DNA from 4 places in the Streptomyces sp. NPDC006739 genome. Region 1 is predicted to be linked to each of the others. Evidence: riboswitches for the same ligand, from Rfam matches in the RefSeq annotation. Region 1 holds a riboswitch; each other region holds the start of a gene.
The links. A riboswitch is a leader RNA that binds a small molecule or an ion and turns the genes downstream of it on or off. The one in region 1 is predicted to bind cyclic di-AMP.
Positions count from the first base shown of each region.

Region 2: linked by a shared signal. The riboswitch ahead of ACFYMM_RS02550 (NlpC/P60 family protein) and the one ahead of ACFYMM_RS15660 (M23 family metallopeptidase) in region 1 are both predicted to bind cyclic di-AMP.
Region 3: linked by a shared signal. The riboswitch ahead of ACFYMM_RS30185 (transglycosylase family protein) and the one ahead of ACFYMM_RS15660 (M23 family metallopeptidase) in region 1 are both predicted to bind cyclic di-AMP.
Region 4: linked by a shared signal. The riboswitch ahead of ACFYMM_RS35945 (transglycosylase SLT domain-containing protein) and the one ahead of ACFYMM_RS15660 (M23 family metallopeptidase) in region 1 are both predicted to bind cyclic di-AMP.

Region 1 is NZ_JBIAGM010000006.1:300,825-307,663, forward strand. Features, by position in the region: gene ACFYMM_RS15645 (GNAT family N-acetyltransferase) at 1-415, opposite strand, end outside; gene ACFYMM_RS15650 (HPr family phosphocarrier protein) at 594-875, shown strand; gene ACFYMM_RS15655 (GntR family transcriptional regulator) at 1,024-1,719, opposite strand; gene ACFYMM_RS15660 (M23 family metallopeptidase) at 1,908-2,663, opposite strand; cyclic di-AMP (ydaO/yuaA leader) riboswitch at 2,676-2,838, opposite strand; gene ACFYMM_RS15665 (M16 family metallopeptidase) at 3,042-4,430, opposite strand; gene ACFYMM_RS15670 (M16 family metallopeptidase) at 4,427-5,830, opposite strand; gene ACFYMM_RS15675 (DNA topoisomerase (ATP-hydrolyzing) subunit A) at 6,111-6,839, shown strand, end outside.
Region 2 is NZ_JBIAGM010000001.1:549,269-556,107, forward strand. Features, by position in the region: gene ACFYMM_RS02535 (esterase/lipase family protein) at 1-92, shown strand, start outside; gene ACFYMM_RS02540 (M23 family metallopeptidase) at 292-1,713, shown strand; gene pcrA (DNA helicase PcrA) at 1,739-4,216, opposite strand; cyclic di-AMP (ydaO/yuaA leader) riboswitch at 4,446-4,621, shown strand; gene ACFYMM_RS02550 (NlpC/P60 family protein) at 4,629-5,813, shown strand; partial or broken gene ACFYMM_RS02555 (tellurite resistance/C4-dicarboxylate transporter family protein) at 5,860-6,805, shown strand; gene ACFYMM_RS02560 (hypothetical protein) at 6,783-6,839, opposite strand, start outside.
Region 3 is NZ_JBIAGM010000017.1:137,959-144,797, forward strand. Features, by position in the region: gene ACFYMM_RS30175 (cytochrome P450) at 1-913, shown strand, start outside; gene ACFYMM_RS30180 (transglycosylase family protein) at 1,082-2,122, shown strand; cyclic di-AMP (ydaO/yuaA leader) riboswitch at 2,305-2,491, shown strand; gene ACFYMM_RS30185 (transglycosylase family protein) at 2,495-3,199, shown strand; gene eno (phosphopyruvate hydratase) at 3,552-4,838, shown strand; gene ACFYMM_RS30195 (septum formation initiator family protein) at 5,041-5,517, shown strand; gene ACFYMM_RS30200 (DUF501 domain-containing protein) at 5,540-6,079, shown strand; gene ACFYMM_RS30205 (exopolyphosphatase) at 6,076-6,839, shown strand, end outside.
Region 4 is NZ_JBIAGM010000026.1:98,090-104,928, forward strand. Features, by position in the region: gene ACFYMM_RS35930 (ATP-grasp domain-containing protein) at 1-1,105, shown strand, start outside; gene ACFYMM_RS35935 (FAD-dependent oxidoreductase) at 1,151-2,353, shown strand; gene ACFYMM_RS35940 (HAD family hydrolase) at 2,584-3,414, shown strand; gene ACFYMM_RS35945 (transglycosylase SLT domain-containing protein) at 3,423-3,911, opposite strand; cyclic di-AMP (ydaO/yuaA leader) riboswitch at 3,917-4,097, opposite strand; gene ACFYMM_RS35950 (polyprenyl synthetase family protein) at 4,686-5,696, shown strand; gene ACFYMM_RS35955 (outer membrane lipoprotein carrier protein LolA) at 5,981-6,839, shown strand, end outside.

The DNA.
Region 1 (6,839 bases):
CGATGTGTTCGAGCAGCGCGGAGGCCACTCCCCGGCCCTGGTGCGCGTCCTGTACGAGGAAGGCGACCTCGGCCTCGTCGGCGGGGGCGGAGGCGGGCAGGCCGTGGGCGCCGATGCGGTCGTAGCGTACGGTGGCGATGAACTCGCCGCCGACCGTGGCGGCGAGCCCCACCCGGTCCACAAAGTCGTGGTGCGTGAAGCGGTGGACGTCCTTGGCGGACAGGCGCGGGTAGGGCGCGAAGAAGCGGTAGTACTTCGACTCGTCCGAGACCTGCTCGTAGAAGCTGACCAGGCGGTCGGCGTCATCGACGGTGATGGGCCGGATGCGTGCGGTGCCACCGTCGCGCAGCACCACGTCCGCCTCCCAGTGGGCGGGGTACTCGTGCCGGTCCTGCCGGTCGGACGGGGTCTGCATGGGCCCCAGAGTACGGCTCGCGTCCGACAACGGCGCGAGGCAGTCTGTGGAGGACGGAAGCCGGACCGAGGCCGCGGTCCGACGACACACCGGGGCGGGACGAAGGACCGCTCCGGGGTCGCTTCACGGTATGGGAAACTGGTCTAGACAACCCTGAGAAACTGAAGGGCAGCATCACATGGCTGAGCGCCGCGTCAACGTCGGCTGGGCCGAGGGCCTCCACGCCCGCCCCGCCTCCATCTTCGTCCGAGCCGCCACGGCCGCAGGCGTCCCGGTGACGATCGCCAAGGCCGGGGGCAACCCCGTCAACGCGGCCTCCATGCTGGCCGTCCTGGGCCTCGGCGCCCAGGGTGGCGAGGAGATCGTCCTCGCCTCCGACGCCGAGGGCGCGGACGCCGCCCTGGACCGTCTGGCCAAGCTGGTCGCCGAGGGGCTCGAAGAGCTTCCCGAGACCGTCTGAGCGCGGGCGCCCACAACACCGGAGCCGCGTCACCCCTTTCGGGGCGGCGCGGCTCCGCCGTTTCACCGGGAATTCTCGAGCGCAGGGGAATTCGGGCAGCAGAAATACACCTGGGCCGAATTACTCTTCTTTGTATACGGCGCCCGTGTTAATGCCGCAGGCCCGACATGTTTACGGGATGTTGCGAAGTCCTCACACGTTCCGGGCGGTCGGAGCCGCCGGAAAAACGAAGCCGGTGCGCGGAGGTCGCGCGCTCGGTGTGCAGCGCCGTGATCGCCCGCGCGCGTTCGCCGTCGCCGCGTGCCACCGCGTCCACGATCGCGCCGTGCTCGGCCCACGACTCCACGGGGCTGACCGGCGCGTCCACCGCGTACATCCAGGCGATCTTGTGCCGCAGCTGGGTGAGCATCGAGGTCAGGGACGGGCTGCCGCAGGCCTGGGCGAGCGTCTCGTGGAACCAGCCGCCCAGCGAGCGCAGATCCTCGCTGCTGCCCCGGCGGGCCCGCTCCTGGCCCAGCCGGACCAGGCCGCGCAGCACCTTGAGATGGGCCTCGGTGCGGCGCTGGGCGGCCCGGGAGGCGCCGAGCGGCTCCAGCAGCACGCGCATCTCCAGCAGGTCGGCGGCCTCCTGGTCGGTCGGTTCGGCCACGCACGCGCCCGCGTGCCGCCGGGTCACCACGAAGCCCTCGGCCTCCAGGGTGCGCAGGGCCTCGCGGACGGGGACCCGTGAGACGCCGTAGCGACGGGCCAGGACTTCCTCGGTGAGGCGGCCGCCGCGCTCGTAGACACCGGCGACGATGTCGTCCCGGATCGCCGTGCACACCGAATGCGCCGGAATACGCATGACCGACCTCCGCCTTAATCCCCGTGAAACGTCGACGATTGACGTGTGTTCAGCGACTCTATTGCAATGAGCCGGAATTTCCGACGGCGGACCGGAATCCATGGATATTTTTTGGACAGCGGGTCTCCGGAAACGACGAAAGCCCCGGCTCGGGGAGCCGGGGCTGCGCGGTGCCGTGGGGGCGGCCGTCAGACGTTCACGCCGTGCTTGCGGAGGTAGGCGACGGGGTCGACGTCCGAGCCGTACTCGGCGGTGGTACGGGCCTCGAAGTGAAGGTGCGGACCGGTGGTGTTGCCGGTCGAGCCGGACAGGCCGATCTGCTGGCCCGGGGTCACCTGCTGGCCCACCGAGACGCCGACGGAGGACAGGTGGCCGTACTGGGTGTACATGCCGTCGGCCATCTTGATCACGATCTGGTTGCCGTACGCCCCGCCCCAGCCGGTCGAGACGACGGTGCCGGAGCCGACCGCGTGGACGGGCGTGCCGCTCGCCGCGTGGAAGTCGATGCCGGTGTGGGCGCCGGAGGACCACAGGGAGCCGCCGGTCTTGTAACCGGTGGAGACGTAGGAGTCGGTGATCGGCGCGACGAAGGCGTTGAGGCGCTTGCGCTCGGCCTCGCGGGCGGCGCGCGCCTTGGCCTCGCGCTCCTTCAGTACCTTCTCCGCCGCCGCCTTGGCCGCGGCCCGCTCGGCCGCCTTCCGCTCGGCGGCCTCCTTCTGCGCGGTGGCCTGGGCGTCGATCCGCTCGGGGACCGAGTCGCTGATGGTGATGACGGGGGTGAGGCCGGTCTGCTCGACGGAGTTCTCGGCGGCCAGCGCCGGCGCGGCGGCGATGGTGCCGATGACGCCGGTGGTCGTGAGGGCCGCGATGCCGGCCGCCTGCGCGGTGGTGCGCTTGATCCGGCCGGGACGGCGGTGCTTCCCGGAGGCGCACATGAACGCCATGAAGTGGCTGGTCCTTTCCTTCCCTCTCGCCTACCGGGTTAGCTGACGGGTTCGGAGCAGGAAGGTCTCCTACGGGCCCCCTCGCTCGCGCGCGGGCGTCCGATTCACCCCAGGGACTGCGTGGGTCCCCGGCTCCCCTGGCTCGCGCCGTACGGGGACTCGGCGATGGCTGTCCGGTGCCGCGGGTGCGGCGCACTGCCTGACGAACAGCCCGGACGACGCTAAGGCGGGCCGCTTGCCTTCCCCAAACCGATCCGGGGTTTTGTCGCGCATCCCACAGGTCAGACAGGCAACCTCCGCCCCAATTCGGACATATGAGGGGGGACATGCGTGGGCCCTGGTGTCCTCCTGGTCACCAGGGCCCACGCGCGCGTGGCGCTATTCGGCTGCCACGACGCTGACTTCGCCGATGCCGAGGGCCTCGACGGGCTCCCTGATCTGGGCCGCGTCGCCGACCAGGACGGTGACCAGACGGTCCACCGGGAAGGCGTTCACCACGGCCGCCGTGGCCTCCACCGTGCCGGTGGCGGCGAGCTGTTGGTACAGCGTGGCCTGGAAGTCGTCGGGCAGGTGCTGCTCGACCTGGTCGGCCAGCGTGCTCGCGACGGCCGCCGCGGTCTCGTACTTCAGCGGTGCGACCCCGACGAGGTTCTGTACGGCCACGTCGCGCTCGGCGTCCGTCAGGCCCTCCTCGGCGAGCTTGCGCAGCACCTTCCACAGGTCGTCCAGGGCGGGACCGGTGTTGGGGGTGTCCACGGAGCCGCTGATGGCCAGCATGGAGGCGCCGCTGCCGTCGGGGGCGGACCTGAGGACCTGCCCGAAGGCGCGCACCCCGTAGGTGTATCCCTTCTCCTCGCGCAGGACGCGGTCCAGCCGGGAGGTGAGGGTCCCGCCGAGGCAGTACGTGCCGAGCACCTGCGCGGGCCAGACGCGGTCGTGCCGGTCGGCGCCGACGCGGCCGATCAGCAACTGCGTCTGGACGGCGCCGGGGCGGTCGACGATGACGACCCGGCCGGTGTCGTCGGCGGTCACCGGTGGCACCGGCCGGGACTGGGCCTGGGAGCCGGTCCAGGCGCCCAGGGTGCCCGCGAGCAGCTCGTCGAGGTCGATCCCGGTGAGGTCGCCGACCACGACCGCGGTCGCCGTGGCGGGCCGCACGTGCCGGTCGTAGAAGCCGCGTACGGCCGCCGCGTCGATCTTGGCGACCGTGTCCTCGGTGCCCTGGCGCGGGCGCGACATGCGCGAGGCCGACGGGAACAGCTGCTTGGAGAGTTCCTTGGCGGCCCGGCGGGAGGGGTTGGCCAGCTCGTGCGGGATCTCGTCGAGGCGGTTGCGGACCAGCCGCTCGACCTCGCTGTCGGCGAACGCGGGCGCCCGGAGGGCGTCCGACAGCAGACCGAGGCCCTTGGCCAGGCGCGAGGCCGGGACCTCCAGGCTGAGGCGCACGCCCGGGTGGTCGGCGTGCGCGTCGAGGGTGGCGCCGGCCCGCTCCAGCTCGGCGGCGAACTCCTCGGCGGAGTGCTGGTCGGTGCCCTCGGAGAAGGCCCGCGCCATGATCGTGGCAACGCCGTCCAGGCCGGCCGGTTCGGCCTCCAGGGGCGCGTCCAGCAGCACCTCGACGGCGACGACCTGCTGACCGGGGCGGTGGCAGCGCAGCACGGTCAGGCCGTTGTCGAGCGTCCCGCGGTCGGGGGCCGGGAACGCCCACGGCCGGGCCTGGCCCGGCTGGGGCTGCGGGTGGAACTCCATAGCGGCGAGCTGGCTCACTTGGCCGCCTCCTCGTTGTGGTCGCCGGCTTCGACGGTGGCTTCGGCCTCGGGGTCCTCGGGGAAGTCCTCGTCCTCCGTGTGCTCCGCGGACTCGGCGGACAGCGGCTCGTAGACGAGCACCGCGCGGTTGTCCGGGCGCAGCCGGGCCTTGGCGACCTCCTGGACCTCCTCGGGAGTCACCTCCAGGACGCGCTTGACGGCGGTCAGGGCCAGCTGCGGGTCGCCGAACAGGACGGCGAACCGGCACAGTTCGTCGGCGCGGCCGGCGACCGTGCCGAGCCGGTCCAGCCACTCGCGCTCCAACTGGGCCTGGGCGCGCTCCATCTCGCCGGGGGTCGGGCCCTCCTCGGCGAACCGGGCCAGCTCCTCGTCGATGGCCGCCTCGATGACCGGCACCTCGACGTCCCCGGAGGTCTTCACGTCCAGCCAGCCCAGCGAGGGCGCTCCGGCGAGGCGCAGCAGGCCGAACCCGGCCGCCACCGCCGTACGGTCGCGCCGGACCAGGCGGTTGTAGAGGCGGGAGGACTCGCCGCCGCCGAGGACGGTGAGCGCCAGGTCGGCCGCGTCCGCCGCGCGCGTGCCGTCGTGCGGGAGCCGGTAGGCGGCCATCAGGGCACGCGCCGGGACCTCCTCGACGACGACCTCACGCAGTTGCTCGCCGATGATCTCCGGCAGCGAGCCGTCGCGCGGCGCCGGCTTGCCGTCGTGGGCGGGGATGGACCCGAAGTACTTCTCGACCCAGGCGAGGGTCTGCTCGGGGTCGATGTCGCCGACCACCGACAGCACCGCGTTGTTGGGCGCGTAGTAGGTACGGAAGAACTGGCGCGCGTCCTCCAGGGTGGCCGCGTCCAGGTCCGCCATCGAGCCGATGGGCGTGTGGTGGTAGGGGTGTCCCTCGGGGTAGGCGAGGGCGGTCAGCTTCTCGAACGCGGTGCCGTAGGGGACGTTGTCGTAGCGCTGGCGGCGCTCGTTCTTGACGACGTCGCGCTGGTTCTCCATGGACTCGTCGTCGAGCGCGGTGAGCAGCGAGCCCATGCGGTCGGCCTCGAGCCAGAGCGCCAGCTCCAGCTGGTGGGTGGGCATGGTCTCGAAGTAGTTGGTGCGCTCGAAGCTGGTGGTGCCGTTGAGCGAGCCGCCGGCGCCCTGCACCAGCTCGAAGTGGCCGTTGCCCTTGACCTGGCCCGAACCCTGGAACATCAAGTGCTCGAAAAGGTGAGCCAGACCGGTACGCCCCTTGACTTCGTGGCGGGAGCCGACGTCGTACCAGAGGCAGACCGCCGCCACGGGGGTGAGGTGGTCCTCGGAGAGCACCACGCGCAGACCGTTGGCCAGGCGGTGCTCGGTCGCTGTCAGGCCCCCGGAGCCTGCCTCGGCTGTGGTCGTGTGACCCATGGCCATGTACGTCCCTTCGCTCGCGGAGGCGGTCGTCGAAACCGCGGTTTTCCTGCCGGTCCTGCCACTGTATGCAAGCGTGCGGACGCCCGGCGAAGTTCCCGCGGCGCGTACGCCCACAGCGGATCGCGTAGCCTGCGGGGGCCGTGCCGCGGGGCGGCCCCCGCAGGACCTCCCGAGGCCGGCCGGGCCGCGGAACACCGGGTCGCGGCCCGGGTTGTCAGTGCCGCGGTCCACAATGGTCCGCGTCAGATCCGTCAATCGCTTCAGCAAGGAGCCGGCAGCGATGGCCCGCCGCAGCACGAAGACCCCGCCGCCCGACGACTCGTACGAGGAGAAGATCCTCGACATCGACGTCGTGGACGAGATGCGTGGCTCCTACCTTGAGTACGCGTACTCGGTCATCTACTCGCGCGCCCTGCCGGACGCCCGTGACGGCCTCAAGCCGGTGCACCGCCGCATCGTCTACCAGATGAACGAGATGGGCCTGCGCCCCGACCGCGCCTACGTGAAGTGCGCGCGCGTCGTCGGCGAGGTGATGGGCAAGCTGCACCCGCACGGCGACGCGTCGATCTACGACGCCCTGGTGCGCATGGCCCAGCCCTTCTCCATGCGCGTCCCGCTGGTCGACGGCCACGGCAACTTCGGCTCCCTGGGCAACGACGACCCGCCGGCCGCCATGCGGTACACCGAGTGCCGCCAGGCCGCGGCGACGAGCCTGATGACCGAGTCGATCGACGAGGACACGGTCGATTTCACGCCGAACTACGACGGCCAGGAGCAGGAGCCGGTGGCCCTGCCCGCCGCCTTCCCGAACCTGCTGGTCAACGGCTCCTCGGGCATCGCGGTCGGCATGGCGACGAACATGCCGCCGCACAACCTGGGCGAGGTCGTCGCGGCCGCCCGGCACCTGATCCGCTACCCGAGCGCGGACCTGGACGCCCTGATGCGGCACGTCCCGGGCCCCGACCTGCCCACCGGCGGCCGGATCGTCGGCCTTGACGGCATCCGGGAC
Region 2 (6,839 bases), on a different contig from region 1:
CCGTGCACCCCGCCGTGGCGACCGGGATAAGGGAAGCCCTCGACGCCTCGAACCCGCGGGAGCGGGTCGCCGGAGGTCTCACAGTGGCGTGACGGGGTGCGCGAAACCCCCCTGACATCGAACACTCTTCGAACGCAAGGCCAAACCCGCGCCCGGCGTCCCCCGAAACACCGCCGAATGCCCGTTTCCGCCGAGTGGGAAACCTGCCGAAGATTGTCGCGCCCGCATACCGCCGGGTACAGTCGCCGCACTGCTCTGGCAGCCCCTGTTGTCGAGGCGAAAGAGAAGTTGGTGAACGACCGTCACCCGTCGGGGACCATGACCACCCCGGCTCCGGCTTCCGACGCCTCGGCACACTACGCGGCGTACGGCACCCAGCAGGAAGCCACGTACGGCGACTACGGCACCACCGGCTTCGACACCGGCGCCCACGCCACCACGACCTTCGACTCCGACCCGCTGTTCGGCAACATGCCCGGCGACGGCCGATCCACCGGGTCGTACGACTCCACTCAGTGGGCGACCGGCAGTCACCACACCCTGAACTACGACCCGTACGCGGCCCAGCACCACGCCGCCTACGACACCGGCGCCTACGAGACCACCGCCTGGACGGTCCCGCATCAGGCCACGACGGTCGACGCCAGTGGCCAGTGGGACACGAGCGCCTGGGCGCAGCCCGACCAGTCCGCCGGAGCGGCCCCGACCCAGCAGTGGGAGTGGGGTACGCAGTCGTTCGACACGGGTGCGTACGACGCCACGCAGTGGAACTCCGACGGCACCGCCGCCACCGTCGAGCCCGAGCCGGCGCCCGCTCCCGAGCCCTTCGACCAGCAGGCGACCGCGACCTTCGAACAGGTCGTGGACGACGGCGAGTCGGGCGCCACGGGCGAGATGCCCGCAGTGACGTCCCTGCTGGAAGACCAGGAAGAGACCACTCCGGGCCCCACGACACGCGCGGGTGCCCGCAACGCGGCGCGCTCCCGCCGTCGTACGCCCCCCAAGCGCTCCGCGCTGCTGACCATCGCCGTACCGTCGGCATGTGTGATGGGCGTCGCCGGGATCGCCGTCGCCTCGGTCGGCACCTTCGGCGACAACGGCAAGGACACGACGGCCACCGCCTCGGACCCCCAGTCGGTGAAACCGTCCATCGCCAACAGCAAGCTGGACGCCCAGCTCAAGACCCTGTCCGCGGGCGCCGACGACTTCGCCGACCGGGCCAGCCGCACCCAGGAACGCATCGACCTCAAGGCCCAGCAGGCGGCCGAGAAGAAGAAGGCGGCGGCCGAGGCCGCGCTCAAGGAGCGGCTGCGCCCCAAGTTCGTCCTTCCGGTCCTCCAGAAGGGGCTCAGCGCCTATTTCGGTCAGGCGGGCGTGAACTGGATGTCCGTGCACACGGGCATCGACTTCCCCGTCGCCTACGGCACGACGGTGATGGCCGCGACCGACGGCACCGTCACCACGAAGTGGAACAGCGCCTACGGCAACATGCTGATCCTGACGGCCAAGGACGGCACCCAGACCTGGTACTGCCACCTCTCCCGCTACCGCGTCCCCTCGGGTACGACCGTCAAGGCCGGCGATCCGATCGCGTACTCCGGCAACTCTGGCAACTCCACCGGGCCGCACCTGCACTTCGAGGTCCGGCCCGCGGGCGGGGCGGCCATAGACCCGCTGCCGTGGCTGCGCAGCCACGGGCTGGACCCCACATAGGTCCAGCCCCCACGGACGACTGCGGCTAAAGCTTCTCCACCGGCGCGTACCGCAGCAGCAGCCGCTTCGGCTTGTCCCCGAAGTCGATCGTCGCCTCCGCGTTCGCTCCCGTGCCATTCACGGCGACGACCGTGCCGAGCCCGAACTGGTCGTGCGTGACCCGGTCCCCGACGGCCAGCGCGACCACCGGCTTCTCCGAGGTCCGGCGGGTGGCGAAGCCCGAGGCGCCCGACGCCGAGGAGCGCGAGCGGGACGAGGAGAGCGAGGCCGCCACCCCGGAGGCCGGACCCGAGGGCACCGGGGCCGTCGCACCCGTCCGCTTCCACTCCACATGGGCCGCCGGGATCTCCTCCAGGAACCGGGAGGGCGGGTTGTACGACGGCTGCCCCCAGGCGCTGCGCATCGCCGACCTGGTCAGATACAGCCGCTCCCGCGCGCGCGTGATGCCGACGTAGGCCAGACGGCGCTCCTCCTCCAGCTCCTTGGCCTGGCCGAGGGCGCGCATGTGCGGGAAGACACCGTCCTCCATGCCGGTCAGGAAGACCACCGGGAACTCCAGGCCCTTGGCGGTGTGCAGGGTCATCAGCGTGATGACACCGTCGCCGTCCTCCTCGTCGGGAATCTGGTCGGAGTCGGCGACGAGGGCGACCCGCTCCAGGAAGTCGGAGAGTCCGCCCGCCGTCTCGCCCTCGCCGGACTCCTGCTCGAACTCCAGCGCGACGGCCGCGAGTTCCTGGAGGTTCTCGATGCGGGTCTCGTCCTGCGGGTCGGTGGAGGCCTGCAACTCCGCGAGGTAGCCGGTGCGTTCGAGGACGGCTTCCAGGACGGTCGCCGGTCCCGCGCCGGACTCGACGATCGTCCGCAGCTCGTCCATCAGCACGTTGAACCGCTTGACGGCGTTGGCCGACCGCGCGGCCATGCCGTACGCCTCGTCGACCCGCTTCAGGGCCTGCGGGAAGCTGATCTTCTCGCGCTGGGAGAGGGCGTCGATCATCGCCTCGGCGCGGTCGCCGATGCCGCGCTTGGGCACGTTGAGGATGCGGCGCAGCGGGACCGAGTCCTCGGGGTTGGACAGCACCCGGAGGTAGGCCAGGACGTCCCGGACCTCCTTGCGCTCGTAGAAGCGGACCCCGCCGACGACCTTGTAGGGCAGGCCGACGCGGATGAAGACCTCTTCGAAGACGCGGGACTGGGCGTTCGTACGGTAGAAGACGGCGACGTCGCCCGCCTTCGCCTCGCCCGCGTCCGTGAGGCGGTCTATCTCGTCGGCGACGAACTGGGCCTCGTCGTGCTCGGTGTCGGCGACGTACCCGGTGATGCGGGCGCCCGCGCCCGCGTTGGTCCACAGGTTCTTCGGGCGGCGCGACTCGTTGCGCTCGATGACCGCGTTGGCGGCGGAGAGGATGGTCTGGGTGGAGCGGTAGTTCTGCTCCAGCAGGATCGTCGTCGCGTCCGGGTAGTCCTCCTCGAACTGGAGGATGTTGCGGATCGTGGCGCCGCGGAAGGCGTAGATCGACTGGTCTGCGTCACCCACCACGCACAGCTCGGCGGGCGACAGGCCGTCCGGGCCCGACGGTACGTCCACCGGGTGTTCGGCGGTGCCGACCAGCTCGCGTACCAGGGCGTACTGGGCGTGGTTGGTGTCCTGGTACTCGTCGACCAGGACGTGCCGGAAGCGTCGGCGGTAGTGCTCGGCGACGTCGGGGAAGGCGCGCAGCAGGTTGACCGTCGTCATGATCAGGTCGTCGAAGTCGAGGGCGTTGGCCTCACGGAGACGGGACTGGTACATGGCGTAGGCCTGCGCGAGGGTCTTCTCGAAGCCGTCGGTGGCTTGCGCGGCGAAGTCCTCCTCGTCGATCAGCTCGTTCTTCAGGTTGGAGATCTTGGCGCTGAAGGACTTCGGCGGGAAGCGCTTGGGGTCGAGTTCCAGGTCCCGGCAGACCAGGGCCATCAGGCGCTTGCTGTCGGCCGCGTCGTAGATCGAGAAGGACGACGTGAAGCCGAGCCTCTTGCTCTCCCGGCGCAGGATGCGCACGCACGCGCTGTGGAAGGTCATCACCCACATCGCGTTCGCGCGCGGGCCGACGAGGTGCTCGACGCGCTCCTTCATCTCGCCCGCGGCCTTGTTGGTGAAGGTGATCGCGAGGACCTGGCCCGGGTGCACCTGCCGCTCGGCGAGCAGATGGGCGATGCGGTGGGTGAGCACCCGGGTCTTGCCGGAGCCGGCGCCGGCCACGATGAGCAGCGGGGATCCGGCGTGCACGACGGCGGCGCGCTGGTTCTCGTTCAGCCCCTCCAGCAGGGCGGCCGCGTCGAGGGCCGGGCGCGGGGCGCCGTCCCGGTAGTAGGCGTCCCGGTCCGGCGGCGCGTCGAACCGGCCACCGAACAGATCGTCCGGAAGCGATTCCGGAGCGTGGTCGTCCTCGGGTGGCGGGGGCTCCTCCTCGTGGCCGCGGGGGGCCTGGAGGTCGGCCAGGAAGCTGTCGTCAAAGAGGCTGCTCATCGCTCTCCGAGTCTAGGGCGCCGCACCGACAACCGACGGCCGCCCCGGGAACTTGGCCGGACCCCGCAGCTCCCACACTGTGGAACCGCACCGTCACCGAGACGCGATTTTGCCCTTGGGTCACGAATACGTATCGGACATATCTCGCACCAGCCTTCACATCAGTCACACGAGTTGGCTACCGTTCCGTCGGGCCGCACGACCGTCCTCCGGCGAACCTCGCCGGGCCGCGCGGCCTCCGCCGAGTCCGGCGTGCCCCCAGTGCGGCGCCCGGAGCCGGGGACCCACACCGACCTTGGGGTGAATCGGCGCAACTCCCTTCGGGGACGCGGCCGTAGGGCAACCCTTCCGAACCACCCGCCCGAACCCGACAGCTAACTCGGTAGGCGGATCATGGAAGGAGTCGCCTCCCTTGGCGTCGCACCGCAAGCGCCCCGCCGGTCCGCGTGCAGCAGGCATACGCACGCCCGCCCTGGCCACCGCCGCCCTGACCTCCGTGGCCATGTTCTCCCAGACGGCGAGCGCCACGCCGTCCGCCGACGGGAACAAGCCGAGCCTGGAGGAGGTGGAGAAGAAGGTCGACGACCTCTACCGCCAGGCGGAGTCGGCGACCGAGAAGTACGACGCGGCCAAGGAGAAGACCGGCAGGCAGCGCAGGCGCGTCGACACCCTCCTCGACGACGTGGCCCGCCGCACGGACAGGCTCAACAAGGCGCGCGAGGAGCTGGGCTCGTACGCCGCCGCGCAGTACCGGACCGGGGCCACCACCCCCGGCACGGCAACCTTCCTGCTCGCGGACAGCCCGCAGGACTACTTCGACCAGAGCCAGCTGATGAGCCGGCTCACCTCACGGGAGAAGGGCGCGGTCGACGACTACGTCACCCAGCAGTCCGCGACCATGGTCAAGCGCCAGGAGGCCGCCGACAGCCTGCGGACGCTGACCCGGTCGCAGAGTGACCTGCAGACCGCCAAGGCCACCGTCCAGAACAAGCTCGCCTCCGCGCGCGAACTGCTGTCCGAGCTGACGGCCCGGGAGAAGGCGCGGCTGGCGGCGATCGAGAAGCAGAAGCAGCAGGAGGCGGCGCGCCAGGCGGCCGAGCTGGCGAAGCGGCAGGCGGCCGAGCGGACGTCCGGCCAGGACAGCGGCGCGTCCACGTCGGCAGGCACGTCCACGTCGACGGGCACGTCCACATCGACGGGCACGTCCACATCGAACGGCACGTCCCCGTCCTCGAACACCACCCAGGCCGACAAGGCCCTCGCCTTCGCCCGCGCGCAGATCGGCAAGCCGTACGTGTGGGGCGCCACCGGCCCCGGGTCCTACGACTGCTCCGGCCTGACCCAGGCCGCCTGGAAGGCCGCCGGCGTCAGCCTCCCGCGCACCACCTACGACCAGGTGAACGCGGGCACCACCGTCTCCCTCGCCGACGCGCGGCCCGGTGATCTGATCTTCTTCTACGACGACATCAGCCACGTCGGCCTCTACATCGGCAACGGCATGATGATCCACGCCCCGAAGCCCGGCGCCTACGTCCGCGAGGAGTCGGTCTACTACGGCGGCGAATCGATCATCCACAGCGTGGTGCGACCGGCCTGAGCCGCTGGGCAGGGCCTAGCATCGGCGCAGGTACGGGACCTCGGAGCTGCGCGAGTGGTGGGCTCGACGGCCGCCCGCGGCCGGGGCCGCCGTCATGGCGACCGGTGTCCTGTCGGTGGCGCTGCTGCTGACCGGCGACGAGGTGTGGTCCCCGGATCGCACTCGCGTCGGCGTGCGCCGCGTGGCCGGGACTGGCCGCGGACTTCGTCGTACGGCTGCTGGGCGACCGGCGGCGGTGGCTGGCGGAGGCCCGGACGCCGGGCGCGCTCACCGCCGTGGCCGCCACCACGGTGCTCGGCACGCGGATCGCGGCGCCGGACCGGGCGCTCGCCGGCATGGCGCTGCTCGCACTGGCGGCGGCCCTGTGGCCGCCGCTGCTGCTCCTCGTCGTACGGCACTGGCGGCGGCGCATGTCCGGAGCGGTGTTCCTGGTCTGTGTGGCCGCCCAGGGGCTGGCCGTGCCGGCCGCCGCGCTGGCCGCGGCCGAGGCGACGGCCTGACTCGCGCACACGGCGCTGGTGCTGTTCTGGGCGGGCCTGGCGCTCTACGGTCTCGCGCTGCCCCGCTTCGATCCCCGGCAGGTGGCCGAGGGGGCCGGCGACCACTGGATCGCGGGCGGTGCGCTCGCGATCTCGGCGCTGGCCGACGCGCAACTGGTCTCCGCCGGCAGCACGCGCCTGTATCTGTGGAACGGGGACGACCGGGGTGTCCTGCGCGCCGTGACGGTCGCGCTGCTCGCCCCCGGGCCGGCCGGGTACGCCCTGCTACTGGTCGCCGAGGTGGTGTGGCGGCGGCCCGGCTACGACATGCGGCGCTGGTCGACGGCCTTCCCGATGGGGATGACGGCGGCGGCGACGCTGTCCGTCGCCGCCGCCTCCAGGATCCCGCTGCTCGAGGGGCCGGGCCGGGTGCTGACGTGGTTGGCGGTGGCGGTCTGGCCGGCGGTCGCCGCCGGTGCGGCGACGGGGCTCAGGTCCACAGCACGGCGATGAAGACGTTCGCCATGGTGAGGCCGCCGACCAGCGC
Region 3 (6,839 bases), on a different contig from region 1:
CCGGGTGCAGGAGCTGACCGACCACCTCATCGACCAGTTCGCCGCGCGGGGGTCCGCCGACCTCATCCACGAGTTCGCCTTCCCGCTGCCCATCTACGCCATCTGCGACCTGCTCGGCGTCCCGCGCGAGGACCAGGACGACTTCCGTGACTGGGCGGGCATGATGCTGCGCCACACGAAGGCCGGTCAGGCGGGCGGGCCGCGCGGCGGGGTCGCGCGGTCGGTCAAGAAGATGCGCGGCTATCTCGCCGAGCTGATCCACCGCAAGCGCGAGTCACTGCCCGCCACGCCAGCCCCCGGCGAGGACCTGATCTCCGGTCTCATCCGCGCCTCCGACCACGGTGAGCACCTCACCGAGAACGAGGCCGCGGCGATGGCCTTCATCCTGCTGTTCGCCGGGTTCGAGACGACCGTCAACCTCATCGGCAACGGCACCTACGCGCTCCTTCGCCACCCCGGTCAGCGCCGCCGCCTCCAGGCGTCCCTCGCCCGGGGCGAACGGGACCTGCTGGAGACCGGCATCGAGGAACTGCTGCGCTACGACGGCCCGGTGGAGATCGCGACCTGGCGGTTCGCGACCCGGCCGCTCACCCTCGGGGGGCAGGACATCGCGTCCGGGGACCCCGTCCTCGTCGTGCTCGCGGCCGCCGACCGGGACCCGGAGCGGTTCGCCGACCCGGACGCCCTGGACCTCGCCCGCCGGGACAACCAGCATCTCGGGTACGGCCACGGCATCCACTACTGCCTCGGCGCCCCGCTCGCCCGGCTGGAGGGACAGACCGCGCTGGCAACTCTCCTCACCCGGCTGCCCGATCTCCAACTGGCGGAAGATCCTGCCGAATTGCGCTGGCGGGGAGGGCTCATCATGCGCGGGCTGCGCACCCTTCCCGTGGAGTTCGGCCCGGTCCGCTAGCGCCCGCGCCGCACTGACGTGAGGGAAGTTCAACTCTGTGATCTTCACGTGATCTGCGCGGCATTAACTTGTGACAAGTGATCGTCTGCCGATACGTTCACCCATCAGCGCGGCGGTGTCGACAGTACCCGCCGCGCGGGTCACCGCTGTCGCACGAAAGGCTTCCGCATGCTCTCCGGGAACGGTCGTCACCGTCGCCCCCGTCAGGCTCCGGCCCTCCTCGTCGCGGCCGGGGTGACCGGATCCGCCATCGCCATCCCGCTCCTCGGCGCCGCCTCCGCGAACGCGGCCGACGGCACCACATGGGACAAGGTGGCCCAGTGCGAGAGCGGCGGTTCCTGGAGCGCGGACACCGGAAACGGATACTACGGAGGCCTCCAGATCACCCAGGACAACTGGGACAAGTACGGCGGTCTCGACTACGCGTCCACGCCCGACCAGGCCAGCCGTTCGCAGCAGATCTCGGTCGCCGAGAAGATCCTCGCCGACCAGGGCACCACCCCGTGGGCCACCTGCGCCCTGCTCTCCGGTCTCACCTCCAACTCCGGCTCGGTCGCAGTGGACACCGGCGTCACGGGATCCGGCGGCTCGTCCGGCTCCTCGGGCTCCTCCGACTCCTCGGGCCTGTCCGACTCGTCCTCTTCCTCCGATTCCTCGTCGGGCAAGTCGTCCGGTTCCTCGTCGTCCGCCACTCCGACGCCGAGTGCGAAGGCGAGCACGGGCAAGGGGGAGAGCGCGGGCAAGGGGGCCGCAAGTGGCACCTCCGACACCCCCACCGGCAGCACGAAGTCGGACAAGTCCGCATCTTCCGGATCCGGAAGTTCGCAGGGAACCGACAGCTCGCCCACGGTCGCCCCCGAGGCCGACGACTCGGACAATCCACAGCAGACCGTCGGTTCCTGGGCGCTGGTCGACACCGGGGCGCTCAGCAGCGGCGGCCGTCACCGTGGCGACAGTGCCGACGAGGTCACGGACAAAAGCGTGACAAACGGTCAAAGCTCCAACGCCTCGGGCCGTCACGCCTCCCGCGCCGACGGGACCTACACCGTCCGCGACGGCGACTCGCTCGCCTCCATCGCCGACTCCCTCGGCCTCGACGGCGGATGGCGCGCGCTCTACGCGGCCAACAAGGCGGCCATCGGTACCGACCCGAACAACATCGCTCCCGGTCAGACCCTGGAAGTCGGTACGGAAACGGCCCAAAAGTAGGCGGAGTTGACGCCCCACTTCATGCCGATTGTCCGGTTTGGTGAAAGTGTGGGATGAGTCTCAGAAGCCCTGATCGTCTTTGAAATTCGCCGGATCACCTGTCTACGGTCATGACCGCTCGTCACCACGAGCCCCGGCTGTCGCAACGCCGAATCCTGCCAGCGGCCGCCCGGGAACAGTCGTCGCGTCAAGCGCCGTAGGCAGGAGCGGGGGACCCAAGGTAAGTGCCGGGTCCGGTGGTTGAGGCCCTTCGGGGCCCACGACCGGAACCGGCTAGGGGTGGAGCCACGCCTCCCAGGGAGGTGTGGCCGGGCAACTCAACCGGCCCGAACCCGACAGCTCACCTCGCAGGCGTCGGTGAGGGGATCCACCATGCTGTTTTCCGGCAAGGGCAAGCACCGTCGTCCGTCCAAGGCCACTCGCGTCATCGCACTCGCCGGTGTCACCGGCGCCGCCGTCGCCGCCCCGCTGATGGCGGCCGGCAACGCCTCCGCCGCCACCGCCTCCGAGTGGGACACCGTCGCCCAGTGCGAGTCCGGCGGCAACTGGTCCATCAACACCGGGAACGGCTACTACGGCGGTCTGCAGTTCTCCGCCTCCACCTGGGCCGCGTACGGCGGCACGCAGTACGCCGCGCAGGCCAACCAGGCCAGCAAGGCCCAGCAGATATCCGTCGCCGAGAAGGTCCTCGCCGCCCAGGGCAAGGGTGCCTGGCCGGTCTGCGGCACGGGTCTGTCCGGCGCCGCCTACAACGGTGCCGGCGCGGCCGGTTCGTCGAACTCCGGTTCGTCGAACTCCAGCGCGTCGAAGAGCGCCACCACCACCCGCTCCACCGAGCAGCAGGCCGCCAACCGCTCCAGCGAGCGTCCCGCCGCCACCAAGACCGTCACCACCCCGACCGGCAAGAAGGTCAAGAAGGGCGACGGCGAGTACAAGGTCGTCAAGGGTGACACCCTCAGCTCCATCGCCGAGAAGCACAAGGTCGCCGGTGGCTGGGAGAAGCTGTTCCAGCTGAACAAGGACATCGTCCAGGACGCGAACCTCATCTACCCCGGCCAGCAGCTGCACCTGAAGTAACCGACGGCCGCCCCCGAGGCGATACGCGGCCGACAGCCGAACCACAGCGTCCTCACCTCCGCCGCCCCCCAACGGTGGAGAGCGCGTGAGGGCCGCCCCTCCCGTCCCCACGGGCCCCCGCCCCGGTGCGTTCCCCCCCGTACGCACCGGGGCGGGGTTTTTTCTTCGCCCGCCCGCCATCCGCTCTTCTTCGCCGACCCCCTTTGTTCCGGACGTGAACAATAGGTACCGTCTCCTTGTCCACGGGGCGGTCGGTCGGTGGCCGATGCCCCCGGGACGGTTAGGCTCTAGTCGCAAGGCACCGCCGCAAGGCAGACAGCCCCGCACCAACAGCGTCACATCCAAGAAGGAGATGCTCGTGCCGTCCATCGACGTCGTCGTAGCCCGGGAAATCCTGGACTCCCGAGGCAACCCCACGGTCGAGGTCGAGGTCGGCCTCGACGACGGCAGCACGGGTCGTGCCGCCGTCCCGTCCGGCGCCTCCACCGGTGCCTTCGAGGCCATCGAGCTGCGCGACGGTGACCCGAACCGCTACCAGGGCAAGGGTGTCGAGAAGGCCGTCCTCGCCGTCATCGAGCAGATCGGCCCGGAGCTGGTCGGCTACGACGCCACCGAGCAGCGCCTGATCGACCAGGCCATGTTCGACCTGGACGCCACCGACAACAAGGGCTCGCTCGGCGCCAACGCCATCCTCGGCGTCTCCCTCGCCGTCGCCCACGCCGCCTCCGAGGCCAGCGACCTCCCCCTCTTCCGCTACCTGGGCGGCCCGAACGCGCACCTGCTGCCGGTGCCGATGATGAACATCCTGAACGGCGGCTCGCACGCCGACTCCAACGTGGACATCCAGGAGTTCATGATCGCCCCGATCGGCGCGGAGTCCTTCTCCGAGGCCCTGCGCTGGGGTGCCGAGGTCTACCACACCCTGAAGAAGGTCCTGAAGGGCAAGGGCCTGTCCACCGGTCTCGGTGACGAGGGCGGCTTCGCCCCGAACCTGGAGTCCAACCGCGCCGCCCTGGACCTCATCCTGGAGGCCGTCAAGCAGGCCGGTTACGTTCCCGGCGAGCAGATCGCGCTGGCCCTCGACGTCGCCGCGTCCGAGTTCTACAAGGACGGCAGGTACGAGTTCGAGGGCAAGTCCCGCTCGGCCGCCGAGATGACCGAGTACTACGAGGAGCTGGTCGCGGACTACCCGCTGGTCTCCATCGAGGACCCGCTGTTCGAGGACGACTGGGCCGGCTGGAAGGTCATCACCGACAAGCTCGGCGACAAGGTCCAGATCGTCGGCGACGACCTGTTCGTCACCAACCCCGAGCGCCTGGCCCGCGGCATCGAGGAGGGCACCGCCAACGCCCTGCTCGTCAAGGTGAACCAGATCGGCTCGCTGACCGAGACCCTGGACGCCGTCGAGATGGCCCAGCGCAACGGCTTCAAGTGCATGATGTCGCACCGCTCCGGCGAGACCGAGGACGTCACCATCGCCGACCTCGCCGTCGCGGTGAACTGCGGTCAGATCAAGACCGGCGCCCCGGCCCGCTCGGACCGCGTCGCCAAGTACAACCAGCTGCTGCGCATCGAGGAGATCCTCGACGACGCGGCGGTGTACGCGGGCCGCAGCGCCTTCCCGCGCTTCAAGGGCTGACCCAAACCGGGTTCAACCCGGAGTAAGCCTTAGCCAGTCGTACGTACGTCCCCGTACTCGGTCCCGTACCGTGTCCGGGGACGTACGCACGTGTGCAGCACGAAGCACGGGCGCGCAGCACAGGCACAGAGCAGAGCACAGGCACAGAGCACAGGCACAGAGCACTGCCGAGAAGCGGCGGCTTGGGGAGGCGGAGAGCCAGATGGCCGTGAAGGACCGGGACCGTTTCTCCACCGCGACCAGACTGCGGCTGCTCGGCGAGCAGACCGCGGCCCGTGTCTACCGCTCCCAGACCAAGCGGCAGGCCCGCCGCTCCCGGCTCACCGGCCGCGCCGCGCTGCTCGCCCTCGTGGTGTGCACGATGGTGGTGGCCCTGGCCTATCCCATGCGGCAGTACGTCTCCCAGCGCGCCCAGATCGCCGATCTGCAGCGGCAGCAGCAGAAGGCCCAGCAGCGGGTCGAGCAACTGCGCGACCTCAAGGCACGCTGGCAGGACGACGCCTACGCCGAGCAGCAGATCCGGCGCCGGCTGCACTATGTGATGCCCGGCGAGACCGGTTACATCGTGATCGACCCGGGAGCCGCCCAGCAGTCCCGCGCCTACCGCGGGGCCGCCGACCGGCCCTGGTACGCCAACGTCTGGGACGGGGTCGACAAGTCCGACGCCTCCGACCAGTGACCGACCAGAGAGACAGTTCGTAGTGGAAACGCCTCCGCCGACCACCCCGCGCACCGAACCCACCGACGCGGACGTCGAGGCCTTCAAGCAGCAGCTCGGGCGCCCGCCGCGCGGCCTGCGCGCCATCGCCCACCGGTGCCCCTGCGGGCAGCCGGACGTCGTGGAGACGGCCCCCCGGCTCCCCGACGGCACCCCCTTCCCCACGCTGTACTACCTGACGTGCCCGAAGGCGTCCTCCGCCATCGGCACGCTGGAGGCGAACGGCGTGATGAAGGAGATGACGGAGCGGCTGGCCACCGACCCGGAGCTGGCCGCCGCGTACCGCGCCGCGCACGAGGACTACATCCGGCGCCGGGACGAGATCGAGGAGCTGACGGGCTTTCCGAGCGCGGGCGGCATGCCGGACCGGGTCAAGTGCCTGCACGTCCTGGTGGCGCACTCGCTGGCCGCGGGGCCGGGCGTCAACCCGCTCGGCGACGAGGCCCTCGCCATGCTGCCCGAGTGGTGGCGCAAGGGCGCCTGCGTGACGCTCCCGCAGGACGAGAAGGAGGTGGCGCGGTGACCCGGGTGGCCGCCGTCGACTGCGGTACGAACTCCATCCGGCTGCTCGTCGCCGACGCCGACCCGCTCACCGGTGAACTCGTCGACCTGGACCGCCGTATGACGATCGTGCGGCTCGGCCAGGGCGTCGACCGCACCGGCCGGCTCGCCCCCGAGGCACTGCAGCGGACCTTCGCCGCCTGCCGCGAGTACGCCGGGATCATCAAGCGGCACGGCGCCGAACGCCTCCGCTTCGTCGCCACCTCCGCCTCCCGGGACGCCGAGAACCGCGACGAGTTCGTGCGGGGCGTCCTCGACATCCTGGGCGTCGAGCCCGAGGTGATCTCCGGCGACCAGGAGGCCGAGTTCTCCTTCACGGGCGCCACCAGGGAGCTGGCCGGACGCGCGGACCTCGCCAAGCCGTTCCTGGTCGTGGACATCGGCGGCGGCTCCACCGAGTTCGTGGTCGGCGACGAGCACGTGCGCGCCGCCCGCTCCGTGGACGTCGGGTGCGTGCGCATGACCGAACGGCACCTGGTGCACGAGGGGCACGTCGACGACCCGCCGAGCGCCGAGCGGACAGCCGCCATGCGGGCCGACATCGAGGCCGCCCTCGACCTCGCCGAGGAGACGGTCCCGCTGCGCGAGGCGCACACCCTGGTGGGGCTGGCCGGCTCGGTCACCACGGTCTCCGCCATCGCCCAGGACCTGCCCGAGTACGACTCCGCGCGCATCCACCACTCCCGGATCTCCCACGACCGCGTCCGCGGGATCACCGAGTG
Region 4 (6,839 bases), on a different contig from region 1:
GTCGGCCTCCTCCCGTTACCTCAAACGGGCGTTCGTCTGGCCCACGACCGGGGCGGAGGAGCCCGCCCACCTGGTCGAGGGCCTGCTGCGGATCGGCCGCCGGATCGGACGCCCGACTGTCCTGATCCCGACGGACGAAGAGGCCGCCGTCCTGATCGCCGAGCACCAGGAGGCACTCGCCGGCCGCTTCCTCTTCCCTCGTGTCGAACCAGGCCTGCCGCGCCGGCTGGCCAGCAAACAGGGGCTGCACGAACTGTGCGTGGAACACGGCATCCCCAGTCCCACGGCCGCCTTCCCGCAGTCCTACGACGACGTCGTCACGTTCGCCGAGAAGGCCCGCTTCCCGGTGGTGGCCAAGAACCGCGAGGCGTTCGTACGGCGCACCAGGCCCGCCGTGAACGGCACCACGAGGATCACCACCCCCGAACACCTGCTCGTCCTCGCCCGCGACTGGGGCGACGAACCCGGAGTGATCCTGCAGGAGTACCTGCCGAGGGAGGAGGCCGAGGACTGGATCGTGCACGCCTGCTTCGACCAGGACTCGGTCCCGCTCGCGATGTTCACGGGCGTCAAGGTCCGCTCCTGGCCTCCGCACGCGGGCATGACCGCCAACGCGTACGTGGTCGACAACCCGGAACTCGCCGACCTCGCCGCACGTTTCATCAAACAGATCGGCTTCACCGGAATCATCGACCTCGACCTGCGCTTCGACCGGCGCGACGGACAGTACAAGCTCCTCGACTTCAACCCCCGCATGGGCGCGCAGTTCCGCCTCTTCGAGAACGAGTCGGGGGTGGACGTCGTCCGCGCCATGCACCTCGAGCTGACCGGCCGCCCCGTTCCGGAGGGGGAACAGCGCGCCGGCCGACGGTACATCGTGGAGAACATCGACCTGCCCGCCCTTCTCGCCTACCGCCGCAGCGGCTACACGACGCCGCACGCCCCGGCGAAGGCGAGCGGGACGGAGCTGGCCTGGCTCGCGGGTGACGACCCGCTGCCGTTCCTCACGATGCTCGCCCGCTTCGTGCGACCGGGCGCGAAGCACCTCTATCAGCTGTGGCGGACCAACCGCCGCGGCGGCACCACCAGCACCACCACGAAGTAGGCAAGGCCACGAGATGTGGCGCACCGCGTCCTGGGGAGGGACTTCGTGATTCAACCGGTTGCAGTCATCGGGGCCGGGCCGTTCGGCCTGTCCACCGCCGCCCATCTACGGGGACGCGGCATCCCCGTCCGCGTCTTCGGTGATCCCATGGTCAGCTGGCGCGACCACATGCCCGCCGGCATGCTCCTGAAGTCGACCCCGGCCGCCTCCAGCATCGACTGCCCCCAGCACGGCCACACCCTCGCCGACTACTGCGACGCGGCCGGCATCCGCCGGCTGGTCACCGACGAGGACATCATCCCGGTGGAGACCTTCATCGGTTACGGCGAGTGGTTCCAGCAGCGGTTGCTGCCCGACCTGGAGCGGGTGCGGGTGGTCTCGGTCGACCGCCACCGGAACGGAGGCTTCGAACTCAAGCTGGACTCCGGGGAGTTGTTCACCGCCCGCGCGGTCGTGGTCGCCAGCGGCCTGTCCGGCCTGGCCCATCTGCCGGCCGAGCTGGCCGCCGCCGCGGCGGACGGCCCCACGCCCACCGGCCCGGTCTCGCACAGCTCCCAGCACCACGACCTGACCCGATTCGCCGGCCAGGAACTGATCGTCGTCGGCGCCGGACAGTCCGCACTGGAGACGGCGGCCCTGGCGGCGGAGGCCGGCGCACAGGTCCGGCTCGTCTCGCGAGGCCGCGGCCGGGTCGCCTTCGGAGCCCCGCCCTGGCGGCAGCCCAGACTGCGCCCCGAATCCCCGTTCGGCCGCGCCTGGTCCCTGTGGGCCCTGAGCTACTACCCCCATCCCTACCGCTACCTCCCGGCCGAGGCCCGCCACTACCTGGTCCGCCGGGTCCTCGGCCCACTCGGCGCCTGGTGGCTGCGCGACCGCTTCGAGGGCAAGGTCCAGGTCCAGGAGGTGGAGCGGGTGGCGGGCGCGGACGCCCCCGACGGCAGCCCCGTCCTCACCGTCCGCACCCACGGCGGCCGCAGCCAGCAGCTCGCCGCCGACCACGTCATCGCCGCCACCGGCTACCGCGTGAACATCGCGGCCATGGACTTCCTCGGCCCCGAACTGCGCACCCGGCTGGCGGTCAGCCGCGGCACCCCGAAGCTCGGTGCCGGATACGTGTCCTCCGTCCCCGGCCTGTACTTCACCGGCCTCCCGGCGGCGGCCTCCTACGGCCCCGTGATGCGCTTCGTCTGCGGCACGGAGTTCGCCTCCCCGCGCCTGGCGAAGCACCTCGCGGCGGCCCACGGCTGAGGATTCCTGAGGCAGGCCCAGGCCTCCTCGGCCGTGCGACGGGCATGCGGGCGACCGAAGAGCTTCGCGACGCGGCCGCCCGCATGCTCCGTCCCTCGGCCGGCCGAGCGGATCACGCGCTCGCCGACCGTTCCGAAGGAACCCGCGAGCACCGCCTGGGGCCGAACAGCGGGGAGGAGCACCGGAGATCGGGATGAGTCGGCGGGGCGCCGTGTCCGTATTCTCTGATCATGGCCGCTCCCCCCGCTCGTTCACTTCCGCCCGCCTATTCACTGATCGCCACCGACCTGGACGGATCGCTCCTGCGCGGCGACGACACGGTCTCCGACCGGTCGCTGGCCGCGCTCGCCCTGGTGGCGCGGGCCGGCGCCCAGCACCTGGTGGTGACCGGCCGTCCGGCGCCCCGGGTACGGCCGCTGCTCGACGACCTCGGCTGCACGGGGCTCGCGGTGTGCGGACAGGGCGCGCAGGTGTACGACGCCGGCGCGGACCGCCTGCTGTGGTCGGTCACCCTGGACCGGGAGCTGGCCGAGACCGCGATCGGCAAGATCGAGGGCGAGGTGGGGCAGGTCTACGCGGCCGTCGACCAGGACGGGGTGCACGGGCTCACGCTGATCGAACCCGGATATCTGATGCCCCACCCGACCCTGCCCGCCGTACGGGTCGACCGGCGCGACGACCTGTGGTGCGAGCCGATCAGCAAGGTGCTGCTGCGCCACCACACGCTCTCCGACGACGAGTTGGCGGCGACGGCGCGCGCGGTGGTGGGCTCGCTGGCGACGGTCACCATGTCCGGCCCGGGAACCGTGGAGCTGCAGCCGTGCGGCATCACCAAGGCGACCGGACTGGCGCTGGCCGCCCGGCACCTGGGGCTGAGCGCACGGCAGGCGCTGGCTTTCGGGGACATGCCCAACGACATCCCGATGTTCGACTGGGCCGCCCGGGGGGTGGCGATGGCCAACGCCCATCCCGAACTACGGGCGGTGGCCGACGAGATCACCTTGTCGAACGAGGACGACGGCATCGCCGTCGTCCTCGAAAGACTGTTTGCTACCGACTGACCGGTACCTCAGTAGGCGCCGTGCACGTTGTCGATCGAGCCGTACACCTTGGCCGCGTAGTTGCAGGCGGCGGTGATGTTGGCGACCGGGTCGTAGGGGTTGAACGCCGTGCCGGCCACGTGGTAGGCGGCGAAGGTCGGGTCGATGACCTGGAGCAGGCCCTTGGACGGGGTGCCCTTGGCGGCGTTGGAGTCCCAGAGGTTGATCGCGTAGGGGTTGCCCGAGGACTCCCGCATGACGTTGCGGTAGATGCCGTTGTACGTGCCCGGGATGCCCTTCTGTCGCATGATCGCGAGCGACTCGCGGATCCAGCCGTTGAGGTTGTTGGGGTAGCCGGCGAGGGTGGTGGACGCCTTCGTGGCCGTGGTGGGGGCCGCGGAGGCGGCGGTCGCGCCGATCAGGGGCAGGGCGAGTACGGCGGCGCCGGTGCCGGCGACGGCGAGGGCGCGGACGAACCGGGAGGTGCGGGTGCGGCGGGGCTGAGCGGCAGCAGACATGGCGGTTTTCCTCTCCGTCGCCTGCGAGGTGAGCTGTCGGGTTCGGGCGGGGAGGTGCCCGGCCGCGCCGCCGCTGGCAGCACGTCTTCACCCCAAGCCGTTCCGGTACGACATGTGCCGTCCGGTCCGGCGACTTACCTGGGTCCCCCGCTCCTGCCGTACGAATGAGTTCGTCGATGGGTGGTGCCGGGCGGCGGCAGGATTCGGCGATCCCGCCCGACAGGCCGGGAAGCTATGCGAGAGCACATGTCCGGAACAAGTACCGGATTCACCCAACGCCCTATTTGACCTTGGTCTGAGTCGTATGGGGTACTTGATCCTTTGCGGTTGCCAAGGGTCAACTCGCTGACGTGGCAAGGCGGGAAGGGGAGAGGGGGTGGTCAGGTGGGGTGCGGGGGTGCGTGACCCAACTCACGGAATAGCAAAGTACGCCAAAATAGACATGGGGGATTTATGGAATTCGAGGTAGAACGCTTTCCGTGACCATGGTCATGCCACTATGGGGGCGCCGTGGGGCCGCGCCGCCGGGCCGATGTCCGACACGGCTCGCTTCCCGGTTCGAGACAAGGTGCATATCATCCCGTTAAGTCGATAAATGTCCGTTCTTATCACCCGATCGAAAATATGCCGGTCGCGATCCGATACCGCCTGGGCTGGACGGGCGGGCGCTATCGGTGATCGAAACCTGACCGGATACGCTGACTTGAGTGATGGCAGCGACCTATCGACAAACCGTGTAAGCGCCAGCAGACACCAGCAGACAGGAGACCCCTCGTGACCGTCGTCGGGCCGTTCGGGCTGAGCGTGCGGGACCAGGCTCTGGAAGCCGATGTCCAGGCCGGATTGGCGGCTGTCGAGGAAGGCTTGCTCGAGGCCACCAAGAGCGAGGTCCCGTTCATCACGGAGGCCGCGCAGCACCTCGTGCGGGCCGGCGGGAAGCGGTTCCGGCCGCTGCTCGTGATGCTCGCGGCGCAGTTCGGCGACCCGTACGCGCCCGGGGTCGTCCCGTCGGCCGTCGTCGTGGAGCTGACCCACCTCGCCACGCTGTACCACGACGACGTGATGGACGAGGCGTCCGTGCGCCGGGGAGTGGACAGCGCGAACACCCGCTGGGGCAACTCGGTCGCGGTCCTCACCGGAGACTTCCTTTTCGCGCGCGCCTCGCAGATCCTCGCCGACCTCGGGCCCGAGGCCGTGCGGGTGCAGGCCCTCGCGTTCGAGAGGCTGGTCACCGGGCAGATCCTGGAGACCGCGGGCCCCTCGGACGGCCGGGATCCGGTCGATCACTACCTGGACGTGCTGGGCGGCAAGACGGGGTCGCTGGTGGCGGTGTCGTGCCGCTTCGGCGCGATGATGTCCGGGGCCGAGGAGACGGTCGTCGACGTGCTCACGCAGTACGGCGAGCGACTCGGCGTCGCCTTCCAGCTGGCGGACGACGTGCTGGACATCGCCTCCGACTCCCACGAGTCCGGCAAGACCCCCGGTACGGACCTGCGCGAGGGCGTTCCCACCCTTCCCGTGCTGCGGCTGCGCGAGCGGGCGGCGCGGCTGGGGTTGCCCGAGGACATCGCCCTGTGCGAACTGCTCGACTCGGACCTCACCGACGACGCCCGCCACGCCGAGGCCCTCACCGCCCTGCGCGCCCACCCCGCCCTGGAACAGGCCCGCCGGGACACGATCCGCTACGCCGAGGAGGCCCGCTCCGCGCTGGCCCCGCTGCGGGAGTGCGACGCGAAGACGGCGCTGGTCGAACTGTGCGACGCGGTGGTGCACCGCGCGGGCTAGGCCCGTGGTGCGAGACCTCCGCGCGCCGGACCCACCCGGTTCTGCACGGTTCTCCCCGGTTCCCCCGGCACCGGACCCCTACGGGTTGGGGGAGGCGTCGAGCAGGCGTGTCATACCCCAGGCGTACATGGAGTTGGCTCCCGGGTCTGACGCTTCCTCACGGCTGATTTGGTGAGATGGAGACCAGCGAAATCACCACTCCTCACCGATTCGGGTGAGAATGGCGGCTCAAGGGTGGGACGAGTGTGAGGACAGCCGCCGCCGACGACGGAGGTAAGGCACACATGGCACCGAACGAATCCGACGACACCACGGGCGCCGCGGAGGTCGAGGACCTGCGCGACGGGCGGCGCAAGGCCGCCCGGTACGTCGTCCCGGTCGCGGTGGTGGGGGTGGCGGCGGCCACGATCGGGCTGGTCCCGGCGCTCGCCGCCTCCGGCGACCCCGACCTGCCGAAGATCACCGCGGAGCAGCTCATACAGAAGATCGCCAAGTCGGACGTCCAGCAGTTGTCCGGCACGGTGCGGGTCAACACGGACCTCGGACTGCCCAACCTCGGCGGTCTGGAGAGCAGCCTCGCGTCCGGTATGGCCAAGGGCGGCGGCCACGGTTCGTCCGCCGACCCCACATCCAAGCTCACCGAACTGGCCGCCGGCACGCACACCCTGCGCGTCGCCGCCGACGGCCCGGACCGGCAGAAGCTCTCGCTGCTGGAGAGCGGCGCCGAGTACAGCCTCATCCACGACGGCAAGAACGTGTGGGGCTACGACAGCCAGTCCAACGCGGTCTACCACGGCACCGCCGCCGACCACGGCCAGGACCGGAAGGTGTCGGCCACGCCGAAGGACTTCGCCGACCAGGCCCTGAAGTCGGTCGACGACACCACGTCCGTGACCGTCGACGGCACCGTGCAGGTCGCCGGCCGTGACGCCTACAAGCTGCTCATCAAGCCCAGGCAGTCCGGCACGACGGTCGGCGCGATCAGCATCGCCGTGGACGCCAAGACCGGCCTGCCGCTGAAGTTCACGCTCACCCCGTCCAGCGGCGGCGCGGCGGTGGTGGACGCCGGCTTCACCCAGGTCTCCTTCGCCAAGCCGTCCGCCTCGACCTTCAACTTCACCCCGCCCAAGGGCGCGAAGGTCA